Regions from separate parts of the Polycladomyces zharkentensis genome, predicted to be linked through region 1. Evidence: predicted binding sites of a transcription regulator. Region 1 holds the regulator's gene; each other region holds the start of a gene.
The links. The regulator LexA, encoded in region 1, represses DNA repair genes until DNA is damaged. The targets are predictions, from matches to a motif close to CGAACATATGTTCG.
Positions count from the first base shown of each region.

Region 1 (5,206 bases):
TCCACAAAAATGGCGCCGCTGCTCCACAACAGGACAAACACTGCCGGTATGATCCACTTCCCCACTCAACATCGACCTCTTTCCCGGCTTATCTCAGTGACTTGCTCCGCACGGCTAAAGTACCGGAGGCACTCCCTTCGGTCGCCGTGGGCTTCTCGCTTCATCCGGCATGGCAACCCACATCCATCCGCGAAGGCTTCGTCCAATCTTGGAAAAGGGTCGGTTCTGATTGTCCGTATTTCTGCCCAGGAACGTATCCCAATCGGAGGATTTCTGCGGCATTGACCTCTCTGCCTGCCACATATCCGCATGGGCAACGATAGATACGTTTTTTTCATGTCTCCTTTACGCTCTGACCACATTTGGAGCATGCCTGTGACGTGTTGTGAGGATCGACCGTGATCACCTGCTTGTCGGTTGTCTTGTAAGCCGTGAATTGAACCGGCATCCTCCAACCGGCATCAGCCCGTGGATTGTGATTCTTCATCAGCATGGATCAGAAGGGAATTGAAACAATGTCAGACTTGTGAGAGAGGAAGCCTTCCCGCGTCCGACGCTCGCTTCTCATCCCAACCCTAAAGGGCTGGGTTTTCCCGCTCGCTCTATATAAAACCACCCTGATATCGCAATTCATACACTTTTGTATCTTTCAGGCGGATTTCCTCATATCCATGAAAGCGATCCAGTGTTCCCTCCCATTGGTTCAGATAGATAAGCGACCCATTTTTCCAGATGTCCGGCCCCCGATAAGGCGCCTCCTCCGATCCCAAGCGCAATGCTTCTCGCAAGAATGCATAGATGGAACGAATCTGTTCCCGATCGCTGATGTTGAGCACTCCTCCCCCATAGCTCATAGCCCATACGGGTTGGTCCAAATGATATACCGTTTCCATCCCTGTAAACCTCTCCATACCGAAATAGATATCCCGGTAGAAATAAGCACCATCACGATATTCCAATTGTTTGGATCCTTGTAACTGTGGTGGGACGGTAGCATCGTCTCCTTGGGAAGCATATGTGGATCGTTTGGCTGTTAGGAGGAAAGAAATGAGTCTGCGGTGCATATGGATCATCTTTGTGGTTTGTTATGCAAACCTGTATGTAATATTATACGGTTTGTTGAAATCATGACAGCAGAAAGATTGCATTAATTCCCACTTCTTCTACATCATATCATAGATATTGGAACTTGTAACAAGCGAAAAACACATGGATGAAAAGGGGGTAGAAAGAAAAAATACCGAGCCGGCAAAGTATTTCCCCTAGCTCCGCGGTCCCCACAGCATCACGGACACCCCAATCAAGCAGATCCCTGCTCCAATCCAGTCATAAAAATCGGGGGTCTTCTTATCGATGACCCATCCCCACAAAACGGACATAACAATGAACACTCCCCCGTAAGCAGCGTAAACCCGCCCAAAGGAAGGGAAAGATTGAAAAGTGGCGATTACCCCGTACAAGGCCAAGGTAAGCCCGCCAACCATTCCCCAGTAAAACGGCTTTCCCTCCCGTAACCAAAGCCAGATCAGGTATCCTCCGCCTATTTCCGCCAAACCGGCAAGAAAAAACAAAATCGCTGCCTGAATCATTGGTTTGTTCACCCCATCCATTTACCAAGCCGGTCTTCAAAGAAAAGCCTGGTTCCTTCTCCGATCCACGCGATCGGCTGATCAAAGGATTCCAATGCCCGGACCGCAGCTTGCGCATTGGTAGCTTTGGAGTCATTATAATACGCGACACCTTCCACCCCGGATTACGTGATCGTCACGGCAATTCTGTTACTGCTGGCCATCGGGGTTGTCATGGTGTACAGCGCCAGTGCCGCCTATTCGTATCATCTTGCCGCCAACGTTAACTGCGAATCGGCCAACATAGTATAACATTCAAAAGGGGTCCATATGAAGGATAAGTGAATCATCATGGCCGGAAGCAGAATTCGGTATGGTGGGGCATATGCTTGCTCTTACTCTCTCTCATCCTCCTTCACAGAATGATATATACAGTGAAGGAGGTGTCTTCTTCATGTGTTTGCCATGCACCAGTAAACGTTAGATTCACTCAGTCAGCAACGGTGTACGCGTCGGTGGTCGTGTCCCGATCGCTACCCAACAATCTGTCCGAAGTACCGCTAATGCTCTTGTGGGCAAAGTGGTGATAGTCCGTACCACATTGGGATCGTTTGTCGGTTGCCTTCTTGGTGTGTCACGAAGGAGCATTCGGTTACTTGTCTTCAACGGGGTTTTCTTCATGTCCATGACAATCCCCAGACGGATCATTTTTTCCATTTTTCGCTTCCCTTGCCCATAAATCTCGGCGGTCATCCCCGGTTATCTGGGGCTTTTTTTACTCTATAACAGGAGGCAATCCGAAGGGGCGATATTGTCGAAGCATCAGACTTACCACTCCAGAGGTATCACTAAAGGGAAGTATGTCAATCGTGGAGGCATGTTTTCCGGAACACATATTCCGGGGAACTGATGTTTGTTCTTTGGAGCAGATTCGTGTATACTGGAGAAAATGGGAAACATCATCGACTAGGAGTTGAGGGTGATGACAACGCGACTCTCCTCGCGGCAAAAGGCAATCTTGGACTACATAAAGAAATCGGTCAAAGAGAGGGGATATCCACCGTCTGTTCGCGAAATCGGAGAAGCAGTGGGCTTGGCGTCCAGCTCGACGGTACATGGTCATCTTGCCCGTTTGGAAAAGAAGGGGTTCATTCGACGCGATCCCACCAAACCGCGGGCCATTGAACTATTGGATCGCGGTGATCCGGAGGAAACGGTCCGCTCCTCTGACACCGTATTGGTACCGCTGGTCGGGAAAGTCACCGCGGGGGAACCGATCACTGCCATCGAAAATGTGGAAGAATACCTCCCTCTCCCTCGTCGCCTGGTCGGCAATGCAGAACGGGCGTTTGTCTTGTCCGTTCACGGCAACAGTATGATCAACGCCGGTATTCTCGACGGTGACCATGTGGTGGTGCGTCAGCAGAACACCGCCGAAAACGGGGATATCGTCGTGGCGATGACCCATGACGGGGAAGCCACCGTAAAACGCTTCTACAAAGAAAAGGATCATATCCGCCTGCAACCGGAAAACGACGAGATGGAACCGATCCGCCTGACAAGTGTCAGTATTTTGGGGAAAGTAATCGGGGTATTCCGGGAAATTCATTGAGAAACAGAGAAGTGACTGAGGCCATCAACAAACCCAGCGGAAATAACGCTGGGTTTGTCATTGTTGCAGCCTCAGTTTTCTCCTGTCAATTTACAACATTGATGCAAGAACACCACTACGCGTCTAAAGGATCAATTCCTGCTTTTTCGGCTTCCTTGATCCGCTTTATGAGTTTCTCCAATGGAATACCCGCATAATTGGTACTCGTATAATCCAGCTGATACACAAAACCGGCTGCGGACCTCGACTCCGTAAGTGGATGGATCTCCAGTTTCCATCCATTCAAATCATGTGCAAGATGCTCCTTTTGCTCCTCATTCTCGATTGCAAAAAATGCAACTCCTCCGGGACGGTCCACAAAATGATCGTGATACACACAATGACCTCTTTTTTTGTCCCCGATATAATCATTAAATAAAGCATTTGCTTCTCTTAGCTTCAATTGTTCAGGAGCGTTGGCGACTACAAGATAACACCGGGGTTTCATTATTTTCACCTCCTTGTATCGCAAATGAAAAATGAATGAACATTTTCGATCACACAAAAGGGAAATCCTTCTCCGGTACACAGTAGCCAACTCTGAGATTTGTAATGATACCCTTATGGAACGAAGGGTAAGAGTGGACCATTGTCTCCAAAAAGGATGTCTGCCCTGGAGAATCACCCACCCCAACAACACATCAGCAACCGTGAATAAAAAGACGAGAATAAGAAAAGCCTGATATTTGAACAAACCAAAATGGGTGATAAAGATGAGAAAAGGTTATCTGATCTTCATCGCATTGGTCCTACTTTTGGCGGGATGCAATCCAACCAAACAAAGCAGGGAAGCAAATCCTCGTCCCAAGCAGCTGAGCAATCAGGCTGCTCATCCGGAAACAGTGCCCATGGAGAGCAGAGGCAGGATACTCCCTGACAAAAGAGGGGATCATAACCTCCCAACCAACGCATCCAAACCCCGCATTGAGTCCATTGGCTTTTTGGAACCGGTCAACCCCGTGCAAGCAGTTTCCGATGTCAATGAAGCCGGTCGGAACTTGACTTACATCGGTTTTTTCAGTTACCGCGTTCAACCCAATGGAGATTTGATTCCTTTAAATGATGCGATCCCCTTGTCAGCCGCCAAACGGAACCGTGCAGTCCCGATGTTGGTGATCACCAACTTCGCTAATGGAAATTTCCAGCCGGATATCGCTCACCGGATCTTTACGGACCCCACGGCGTCTCAACGGCTGATTCAAAACGTAATCCGTGTCATGAAGCAAAAGGGATACCGTGCCTTAAACATAGACTTTGAACACATCCGCGAAAAAGATCGGCAGCTGTACAATGGATTTTTGGCGAGATTCGTGCCACAGATCAAAAAGGAAGGCTATCCGGTATCCACCGCCCTGGCTCCAAAATCCAGTGACAAACAGGCTGGTCCTTGGCATGGTGCCCATGATTATGCCTTCCATGGAAAAATAGCGGATTTTGTCATTTTGATGACCTATGAATGGGGTTGGACCGGCGGACCTCCCATGGCCGTTTCTCCGATCCCTCAGGTTCGTAAAGTCGTGAATTATGCCGTTTCCAAGATCCCTCGGGAAAAGATCATCATGGGAGCGCCGCTGTACGGTTATGACTGGACCCTGCCATACAAAAAAGGCGGCCCCCCGGCTAAACGGGTGTCGCCGCAGGAAGCCGAGACTTTTGCTCACATGAAGTCGCTGAAAATCCAATACAATAACCGAGATCAAGCTCCGTACTTTTTCTACACGGATCAACGGGGCAAAAAACACGTGGTCTGGTTTGAAAACGCACAGAGTGCCCAAGCCAAATTCAACTTGATCAAGGAGTATCGGCTTCGGGGGATCGGCTATTGGGTTCTGGGCGAGGATTTCCCCAGGAACTGGTCCCTGCTGCAAGATAACTTCAACATCCGTAAGTATTGAATCAAAAAGGGAAAGGGCAACCGACGTAATTGCGACCATTACGTATCCACCGGAACAAGAACCCCGTATAAACATGCGGGGTTCTTGTACAA
Region 1 is NZ_JAFHAP010000008.1:310,682-315,887, forward strand. It holds gene JQC72_RS08670 (EamA family transporter) at 1-65, opposite strand, end outside; gene JQC72_RS16865 (zinc ribbon domain-containing protein) at 335-493, opposite strand; gene JQC72_RS08680 (DUF5680 domain-containing protein) at 603-959, opposite strand; gene JQC72_RS08685 (YnfA family protein) at 1,263-1,589, opposite strand; gene lexA (transcriptional repressor LexA) at 2,551-3,180, shown strand; gene JQC72_RS08695 (hypothetical protein) at 3,296-3,667, opposite strand; gene JQC72_RS08700 (glycosyl hydrolase family 18 protein) at 3,933-5,114, shown strand.

Region 2 (5,206 bases), 220 kb from region 1:
TCCGTTCCGTCGGACATCGTCAGGACGACACGGCATTTGTCCGCTCCGATTCGAATATAATCCGTCCCTCGCGGCTGATTGAACAAGACCCAGCGCAACGCGCGCAAGATGGCACTCTTCCCGCTGTCCGACGGACCGATCAGCACATTGAGTCCATCGGCAAATTGAATTTCCGTCCGCTCGTGCGACTGGAAATTTTCGATGTACAGACGCTTCAGCCGCTTCAACGCTCCCGTCCCCCTTCCGTCCCCAACCGCTCCTGCACGACGGCGATGCGTCGCATCGCCTCGTGTTTGACATCCGGTTCAATTCCTTCCAAACGGGCGATTTCCTCAATGATGTCGATCACGTCGATCCCCTGAAATTCACCGGCGGCACGTACCTGCCGGACAAAGGCTGCCAATTTCTCCTCCCGGTAGGCGGCTTGTTCCAGATAAGAACGGTCCAGCACATCCGTTCCCTTGGCCGCACATTGCAAGGGGATGAGTTCCACCTGTACCGATCCGGCAAACGTGAGCAAAGCGACTTGTGGTTGACGTCGCATCTCTGAAGGATGGTTGTTGATGCGAGCCAAGGCACCGGGATTCACAATCAAGCGTCCCTCACGACGTTGAACGGGAAACCCTGCATGATAGTGCCCGGTGAGCAGGACGTCCACCGATTCAAACCACAGATGATCCAATAACGTATGCGGTACGCCTTCGGGCAGGTGGCGGTCCACCGCCATGCCGTGAACCATATGTACGCAAAAATCGGCACCTGTCACGTTGTTCACCGCATAATCCAATCCAGGGTCCCGCTTGTCCAGCTCGTGGTGAAACGGTTGGCCGCTGAGCTGAACGGTGACGCCGTCTCTTTCCAGCTTGACCGTTTCCCTCGGGCGAAGCAGGCGGATAACGCCGAAAGCATCCAACAGCCCCAGCATCGATCGATCGACCGTATCGGGGTTATGCCCGTAAATGTCGTGATTACCAGCGATTGTATACAGCGGCACCTTCAACCGGCGCAACAAGGAGGCAAATTCACGAACGACCGCCGGGGAAAGATCGGGACGGTCAAAAAAGTCACCGCCGTGCAAGACTGCATCCACTTGGCGGTCATGTGCCAGCCGGATCACTTCTTCCAGCTTGCGACGCATGGCTGCCGGAAAGTCGTCCGTGCGGCTGCGGGGTGATGTACCCCTGATATGCGTGTCGGTCAAATACAACAGCCGCATCCGATCTCATCCCCTCTCACAATGAATCCCGATGACGTTCGCGATAGCTTTGCAGGATGGAGCGGACGAGTGATTGCGGAAAACCCCTGCGCAACAAATAATGGCCCAACCGTCGTTCCACGGTCGGCCACGGATACCGGCGGAGCCGCTCATATCGTTTTTCCGCCAGCGATCTCGCCAGCTCCCGATCCGCTTCTTCGGGAACCTCCGCCAACACCTCGTCGATGATCTCGGCGGCAATCCCCTTTTGCTCCAATTCTTTTCGCAACAGCAAACGGCCGCGACCATTTCCGCGTCGTTGTTCCACCCAGGCGGCGGCAAACCGGCGGTCGTCGACATAACCGTAACGATGGAGCTTGTCCATCACCGCCCGCACATGCGGGGCAGCAAACCCCTTTCCATGGAGATAACGCTCCACTTCCCAAGCTGTTCGCGGTTTGTATTGCAAATACTTGAGTGCGGCCTGCCACACTTTGTTTTGTTCTTCCTCTTCCAAAACCGCATCGATCTCAACCGGGTTCACCCGACGTCCCTTGGTCAACCGCATCTTGACCAAAACGTCCTCATGCACGAAAACCGGCTCGCAACCCTCGATATACACACGGTATCGGGCCGTTGTGCCCGGTTGCCGCTCAATCCGAACAATGGTGCCCGGCTCCTGTTTCATGTCTCTTCCCGCCTTTGCAGAAGGTCAGACCACGACACGGTCAGGCTTCGAGTTCCAGTTGCTCGGCTTGATCTCCGGACTCCTGGGCAGCTTCGGGTTTTTTCGGTTCGGCCAAGCCGAAGTGGGCACGGATGCTGGCTTCGATCCTCGCGCACAACTCCGCGTTTTCTTTGAGGAATTGTTTCGCGTTTTCCCGTCCCTGTCCCAGACGTTCACCCTCAAACGAATACCAAGCGCCGCTCTTGCTGATGATGTCCAACTCGGTGGCGATGTCCAGAATGCTGCCTTCTTTGGAGATCCCTTCGCCGTACATGATGTCCACGTCGGCTTGCTTGAACGGCGGGGCCACCTTGTTTTTCACCACTTTGATCTTGGTTCGGCTGCCCACCATCTCGTTTCCTTGCTTGATCGTCTCCGCACGACGCACTTCCAGGCGGATGCTGGAGTAGAATTTCAATGCCCGACCGCCGGGAGTGGTTTCCGGGTTGCCGAACATGACCCCCACTTTTTCCCGGATTTGGTTGATGAAAATCGCGATCGTCCTCGATTTGCTGATCGCACCGGACAGCTTCCGCAGTGCCTGCGACATCAGACGGGCCTGCAAACCGACGTGGGAGTCCCCCATCTCCCCTTCAATTTCCGCTTTGGGAACCAACGCGGCCACCGAGTCGATGACGATGATATCGATCGCTCCGCTTCTCACCAGTGCCTCGGCGATCTCCAACGCCTGCTCTCCCGTGTCCGGTTGGGACAGCAACAGTTCATCAATGTTGACACCCAGCTTTTGGGCATACACCGGGTCCAACGCATGCTCGGCGTCGATAAATGCGGCTTGGCCCCCGACGCGCTGTACTTCGGCGATTGCATGAAGTGCCACGGTCGTTTTACCCGAAGACTCCGGTCCGTATACTTCAATGATCCGGCCACGGGGATATCCGCCCACACCCAACGCGATATCCAACGCGATCGATCCGCTGGAAATCGTCTCCACCTGGGTCGCGGCCGCTTCCCCCATCCGCATGATCGAGCCTTTTCCAAACTGCTTTTCGATCTGTCTCAGTGCCATTTCCAACGCTTGACGACGGTCGGACATGTATCGTATCACTCCTTGTCTCGTTTCGCCTCGTATCCTCATCATACATCGTTTTGGATTCTTTGCCAAGAGATTTTGCGAACATTTATTCGCCGTTCCAAATCCGGTTTGATGCATACACGGTTGTGGTACAGTAATGAAAAAAGCAACTACGACGATCGGGAGTGATGATCATTGGATAAAGAACGGATGAAAGAGGAGATCATGGAACGACTGGGTGAGGTCGAAGACCCCGAACTGGGCATCGACATCGTCAACCTTGGACTCGTATACGGCGTGGATATCGACGATGACGGCAACGTCAAAATCACGATGACGCTGACCGCCATGGGATGCCCGCTGGCCGGCACGATCAACGACCAGGTGACGGAGGCGGTCAAAAAAGTGGACGGTGTCCGGGACGTGGAGGTCAACATCGTGTGGAATCCGCCATGGACAAAGGACCGGATGTCCCGGTACGCCAAAATCGCACTGGGCATCCAGTAACAAACCCCGTCGCAAGTGACGGGGTTTGTTACAAAGTTCCGCGGGGCTTCGATTTCCCGTCTCCGCTCTGTGGCAACAGCCAGAGTCGCTCGACGGGAAATTCGGACCCGCTCTCCCAAAAGAGGGTGGCCGTTTTCCCACGCGCGTCCTTGGCGCGCAGAAACAGGAGTGAGAGGGAAAACGGCGTACCTGAATCGCCCCGTCCACAGAGACGGGGTTTTGTTTTTCAGGGTTATGAACGGTTACGCGGACGAGCCGGTTCCAAGTTGACCCGTGCGCCGTTGATTTTGGACTGGCGCAACGCCTCAAACACGAACGGCGCCGCTTCCTCCGGCACTTCCACAAAAGAGAAGCGATCGTAGATGTTGATCCGCCCCACGTCCTTACTGGAAATGCCCGCATATTCCGAGATGACTTTGACCAGTTCCTGCGGACGCATGTTGACGTTTTTGCCCACATTGATGAAAAATCGCACCATCCCCGGTGAAGCACCCGTTTCACCGAAGTCGTAGGCTGCATCGGTACCGGTAGCGAACCGATCGGCAAATGCCAGCTGCAAGGCGGCCACGGCGATCGCCTCCGGAGCGTGCCTCGTTGCCAGCTTGCGGTACAGCTCCTCAAACAATGTACGATCTTCACCCGATTCGATCACGGCCTCCACCTCGGCCATCCAGGCACGCTGCTGTTTTTGCGCCACTTCTTCCAAGGTGGGCAGTTCGCGCGATTCCAGCCCCCGACCGATCTCCTCTTCGATGGCGCGCAACTGCTTCATCTCCCGCGGCGTAACGAGCGTCAACGCCATACCGGTCCTGCCCGCGCGGCCCGTCCGGCCGATGCGGTGAACGTAACTTTCCACGTCCTGCGGAATGTCGTAGTTGATCACATGGGACACACTGCCGACATCGATCCCGCGCGCGGCCACATCAGTGGCCACCAGTAATTCAATCTCCCCTTTGCGGAAAGCGCTCATCACCCGGTCACGCTGGGATTGGGCCAGGTCGCCATGAAGGCCGCCGGCCATATAGCCTCTGGCCTGCAGGTTTTCGGCCAGTTCATCGACGTTCTTTTTGGTGCGGCAGAATATGATGGCCAGGTCCACATCCTCACTGTCCAGAATCCGGCACAACGCGTCCAGCTTGGCGCTCTCCAGCACGCGATAGTAGGCTTGCTCAATCGCCGGCACCGTCACTTCGCCCCGATTGACCGTGATATAGCGAGGTTTGCGCATATATTTTTGCGACAAGCTGCGAATACCCGGTGGCATGGTGGCGGAGAAAAGAAGCAACTGCCGGTGCTGCGGCAAATATTCCATCACCGCTTCGATGTCGTCGATAAAGCCCATGTCCAGCATTTCGTCCGCTTCATCCAACACCATGATTTCGACATGTTCCAGGCTCAACGTGCCGCGCCGCAAATGATCCAGCACCCGTCCCGGTGTTCCGATCACAACGTGTACGCCTTGCTGCAGCGCTTTGATCTGCCGTCCGATCGGCTGTCCCCCATAAATGGGCAACGTGCGAACCCGTTTCGGTCGGCCGATTTTCCGCAATTCCTCGGACACTTGTATGGCCAGTTCGCGGGTAGGCGCCAAAATCAGGCTTTGCACCACTCGACGTCGCGAGTCGATCCGCTCCAATACGGGAATCCCGAACGCCGCCGTCTTTCCCGTTCCCGTCTGTGCTTGTCCGATCACGTCTTCTCCCCGTAAAACAGCCGGGATACAAGCGGCCTGAATCGGAGAGGG
Region 2 is NZ_JAFHAP010000008.1:94,378-99,583, reverse strand. It holds gene JQC72_RS07745 (AAA family ATPase) at 1-227, opposite strand, end outside; gene JQC72_RS07740 (metallophosphoesterase family protein) at 224-1,216, opposite strand; gene JQC72_RS07735 (regulatory protein RecX) at 1,233-1,883, opposite strand; gene recA (recombinase RecA) at 1,924-2,976, opposite strand; gene JQC72_RS07725 (metal-sulfur cluster assembly factor) at 3,166-3,462, shown strand; gene JQC72_RS07720 (DEAD/DEAH box helicase) at 3,695-5,206, opposite strand, start outside.
Region 2: a site for LexA is predicted at 3,055-3,068, ahead of recA (recombinase RecA). Genes of this name have one in related genera too.

Region 3 (5,206 bases), on a different contig from region 1:
GTCAGCGGTAAAAACGTGACGCGTGGTGTATCGGTCGAAGTGGGTCAAGTGGAGACAGCGATCGATTTGCGGGTCATCGTGGAATACGGTGTCAAGATCAATGAGGTGGCGCGTGAGCTGCAACAGAACGTTAAAGAAGCGGTGGAAACGATGACCGGGCTCCGCGTGGTCGAAGTCAACGTCAAGGTGGAGGGCGTCGACGTCAAGGAGAAAGAAGACGAACAGGAAGAGCGCGTACGCTGAAGAAAAAGCCGCCATCAATGGCGGCTGTCGTCTGTCATGCGGTCAATTTCTGATGAACCTTTTTCAGGACGGTGGCAACGGCTTCACGAAACGCTTCCGGGATCTCCACCGAATAATCCAGACCGTGCGGAAAAATATGACGGGCAAAAGCGGCATTTTCCAGCTCCACTAAGGCCTTGGGGTTTTCCAACTGTCCTTCCACCGCCCGGGCCATAATGCGCAAATAGTAGTCCTGACCGGTTTTTTCATCATGGAATTTCATATCAAAGGTGGCTTTGTTGTAATCCCATGACCAACGAACAAAGCCCAGGCCGGTCAAAATGCTTTCCACTTCGCCAAACGTCTTGCGAATCCCTTTCAACTGGACTTCTTCCAACACCTTGGATCCCCCTCTCTTGGCGAACCACATCCCTTCTCATGATAGTATGTTCTGACAGCGGGTGCAAGGCAAACCCATTGGCAACAATAAAGGAACTGATTCCGGATTCCCCTGAAAAGTCGTCTCCGCCTCGCTTGAATTCTTGTGGCATTGGATGGTTTTTTGTTTGAAGGTCGTTTTTGTTAAGATGAAATTCCAAGGTGCTTGAAGGTGTCGGGAGGGACGATTGTTACATGAAAGATTGGAATGAACCGATTCGTGCGCTGTTTCCGCAAATGGTGAAGTGGCGCCGTGAATTTCATATGCATCCGGAGCTCTCTTTCCAGGAAGTGCGCACTTCGGCACGGGTGGTGAAAATCTTGAAACAAGCCGGTCTGGAGGTGCGCACCGGTGTAGGCGGAAGAGGAGTGATCGGGATTCTTCACGGGAACGGGGAATCGTCACGTACGGTGGCATTGCGTGCCGATATGGATGCGTTGCCAATTCAGGATGAGAAGACGTGTGAATACCGGTCCACCGTACCCGGCGTCATGCACGCCTGCGGTCATGATGCCCATACGGCCGCTCTGCTCGGTGTGGCCGTTCTGCTCAGTCAACACCGTGAAGAGGTTCCCGGTCGGATTGTTTTTTTGTTCCAACACGCCGAAGAAGTCCTTCCCGGCGGGGCGGAACGTATGATCGAAGACGGCGCCTTGGAGGGAGTGGATGCTGTCTACGGCGTTCATTTCTGGACTCCCTTTCCTGTCGGGGTTGTCGCTTTGAATGATCACGCCCTGATGGCCGGAGCGGACACATTTCACATCGAAGTGATCGGCAAAGGCGGGCACGGCGGTCTGCCGCATGAAACGGTGGATGCGATCGTCATTGCATCCCATCTGGTCGTCAACCTGCAAACCGTTGTCAGCAGACAAGTCGATCCGCTCAAGTCGGGTGTGATTACCATTGGTCACATTCAAGGTGGTCGGGCGTGCAACGTGATCGCGGAACGGTGCGTGTTGACCGGCACGATACGAACGCTGGACCCCGTGCTTCGCGAGTTTGTTTCCGCCAGAATTGGCGAGGTGACCGAACAGACTTGCCGAATGTACGGGGCCACTTATCGCGTCGATTTTGAGTGGGGCACACCCCCGCTGGTCAATCATGCTGTCGAAGCACACAGAATGGCTGAAGTGGCCCGACGGATCGTGGGGAATGCAAAAGTGTGGGAAGTGCCGCCGGTGATGGCCGGAGAGGACTTTGCCTACTACCTGCAGCATCGCCCGGGCGCTTTCTGTTTTGTCGGTGCGGGCAATCCTGAGCGAGGCATCCGTTATCCTCATCATCATCCATTATTTGATATTGACGAAGAGGCCATGAAAGTGTCGGCCGCGTTGCTGATACAGACCGCGATGTCGTATTTGCGGGAGGAACCGGTGGAATGAAGAGTGTTTTGCATCAACAGATCGGGAGCGTTTTTCGCTCCTCTTTTTTTTGGAAAAAGTGGACATACTATCACCCGATCAAATGCGGGAGGGAACAGAGATGGATTTTTTGGAGGTCATCTTTCAGACGGTCATCGCTTTCGTCGTGATTCTGGTGTTGACCATGATTCTCGGGAAACAACAGATCGCCCAGATGACGTATTTCGAATATATCAACGGGATCACATTCGGGTCGATTGCGGCCACACTGGCGACCGACATCGACCAGCATACGTGGCAGCATCTGATCGGACTGGTGTTGTTCGGGGGGTTGACCTTGCTGTTGTCGTATATCTCGCTGAAAAATCGCAAAGCCCGCCGCTGGCTCGAGGGGGACCCGGTCATCGTCATCCAAAACGGCCAGATCATGGAGGAAAATCTGAAAAAAAACCGGTTTCATTTCGACGAAGTGATGGAACTGTTGCGACAAAAAGGCGTATTCGACATATCCCAAGTTCAGCAGGCCGTATTGGAAAACAACGGACAAATCACGGTGATGCTGAAACCGCAATATCAGCCGCTAACCAAAGACAGCTTGGCCAAACCGCCGGATCCCGCCAATATGCCGATGGAATTGGTAATCGATGGCCAGGTCATCTACGAAAACCTGCAAAAGGCCGGCAAGAACGGACAGTGGCTCATGAACCAAATCCGGGCGCAAAAAGGGGTGCAGTCCCTTCGTGATGTCTTTTACGCCAGCTTGCAGTCGGACGGCACGCTCTATGTGGATGTGCGCAACGATCAGGCCTGAGAATAAAACGCACACCTGCACGCCACAATAAGCAAAGCAGCATGAAAAAAGGAGGAATCCTGCATGGGACAACTGAGAGATATCATGACCCAACAAGTGGCTTACGTTACGCCGCAAGACAACGTATATGAAGTGGCCAACCTGATGAAACAGCACAACGTCGGGATGATTCCGGTTGTTGAAAACGGCGCGTTGCAAGGAGTCATCACCGATCGCGATCTGGTTCTGCGCTGCATCGCAGAACGGCAACCCAATTCCCTGAGGGCGAGCGACATCATGACCAGCAACCCGGTCACGGGCCATCCGGACATGTCGGTGGCAGAGGCCTCCCAGCTGATGGCCCAGCATCAAATCCGTCGTCTGCCTGTGGTGGACAACGGGCAAATGGTCGGGGTTGTGGCGATCGGGGACATGGCGGTTCGTGAACCGTTTTCCGATCAAGCGGGTCAGGCATTGAGCAACATTTCCGAGCCCAGCAAGCCGCAAATGTAACGTTGTCATCGTGATGCACCAACCCAGGCGAGAATGATCATTTTCCCACGATCCCCTTTTAAACAGCAGCGAGGGAAAATATCAACCCATCCCGTTGGGATTGGAGCACGGGATAAATACGGCACGTCGCCTTTTCATGTCCCATTATGGGGACAGAAGGCGGCGTTCGCTTATTTTTGGATATCATTTCCGTCGTTATCAAAACATATGTTCGCATATAATAAAAAACGTGAAATGATACGGGTGTAATGGCCAGGCAGGTGATGTCCATGATGATTCCGCCGGAGGAATACAACCGATTCGCTAATCTCATCAAGCAGCTGGTGGTATTGGACGTACTGGCCCGCGCACTGGAAATCGATCAACGTGGGATGGAGCGTCTCCCGTTAAAGCTTGGCAGAGTGTGGAAGGAAACGATGGCGGAGGTCATTCAGCGCGTGGAACAGGAGCGGATGCAATGCCGCCGGCAACTGCGAAGATGCGGAGGGCACATCGTGGAGGTGCGCCAGTGGTCGGATGCGAGGGAAGTGCAGGCGCGGTTCCGCGGTTTTTTCTATCGGCACTGGTTTGACAACGAATGGCTCCGCAGTGAATGTGAAGAGTGGCTTCGCTCGTTTTGGCGGGAGGGCAAAAATACCAGACAACAAACACGCCGGACTCGGTCACATTAAACACGAAGGGAGGATGTGTCATGAGAAAAGGTCTGATTCCCGTCATGCTGGGTACATTGGTTTCTGCACTGGGTGTCTCACTGATCAACCGCAAACGGAAAAACTGGTTCCGTACAACCCGTTCCGCCCATCCGTGCGGTTGGGGTGTGTTTGGATTCGGTCTGGCTAACATCCTGCTTGGCGGGATTGATCTGTTCCGTCGGCGCGCTCGATAAGGATGAAAATTGAGAATAGGGGAGAGACTCCCCTCTTTTTCTTGCAAAAAGTTTGCTTTCGTCAGTTGAATCATATCCCGAATTTGCAGTACAATGAACCCAAATGGCGAAGGGGGTTGCAAAATCAATGGAGGGGCCCTATGTAATCCGCAAGGGTGGCAGTGACTGGATTCCGATGGGAAAAGGGGTGCAACTGAGCTATCTGCGAAAAAGCGGCGATGAATACAGCATTTTGCTGAAGTTGGAGTCCGGTGGCCGTTTTCCGATGCATGAACACGTCGGTGGAGAAGAAGTGTATGTCATCGAAGGAAGCGTGCAACTTGGAAAATTTCGTTTGGAACAAGGGGACTATTACTATGCTCCTCCCGGTGTGAGCGAAACTGCCACGACGGAAGACGGTTGTACCTTGCTGATCACCTCCGCACGGGGCTTGGAAGTCAGCAATCCGACAGCCAAAGTGACGGCCCAGTGACAGCCGTTCCACATATATTGGTTTCATGATGGCCTAGCAGGAGGCGCGTTTACCCGACCGGAATGCGATTGCCGGACGGGAAAACGTGCCTTTTTTTGTTCATCGGCTTTGCAGGGTGTGCCTGATCCATTTCAAGTGACCGTCAAACTCCTTTTCCGGATGTCCACCGCATAAAATCTTCGGTTTCATCGCACGATATGAAAGCGATCGTTGATGAGGGAGTGCGATGCGAATATGAGTAACCAAGAACAACAAGCGGAACAGCAAGCCATGCATCAGGCTGAGGAGCAAGCGCAAAACGAACAATACCAGCAAGTGGCGAAACAGTATCAACCCCAACCTCAATTGTTTCGAAACTGTTTGAAAGCCTTTGTGGTCGGTGGCTTGATTTGTGTAATCGGTCAATTGCTGCAAAACATGTACATTCATGTTTTTCATTTTAAACCGGACAAGGCGGGGGACCCGACCGTGGCCACCCTGATCTTCATCGCTGCCGTGCTTACCGGATTGGGCGTGTTCGACA
Region 3 is NZ_JAFHAP010000004.1:500,946-506,151, reverse strand. It holds gene JQC72_RS04290 (Asp23/Gls24 family envelope stress response protein) at 1-243, shown strand, start outside; gene JQC72_RS04285 (YugN family protein) at 278-622, opposite strand; gene JQC72_RS04280 (M20 metallopeptidase family protein) at 856-2,043, shown strand; gene JQC72_RS04275 (DUF421 domain-containing protein) at 2,144-2,833, shown strand; gene JQC72_RS04270 (CBS domain-containing protein) at 2,897-3,325, shown strand; gene JQC72_RS04265 (YhjD family protein) at 3,595-3,996, shown strand; gene JQC72_RS04260 (hypothetical protein) at 4,017-4,211, shown strand; gene JQC72_RS04255 (cupin domain-containing protein) at 4,339-4,683, shown strand; gene spoVAC (stage V sporulation protein AC) at 4,954-5,206, shown strand, end outside.
Region 3: a site for LexA is predicted at 3,526-3,539, ahead of JQC72_RS04265 (YhjD family protein). Genes of this name have one in related genera too.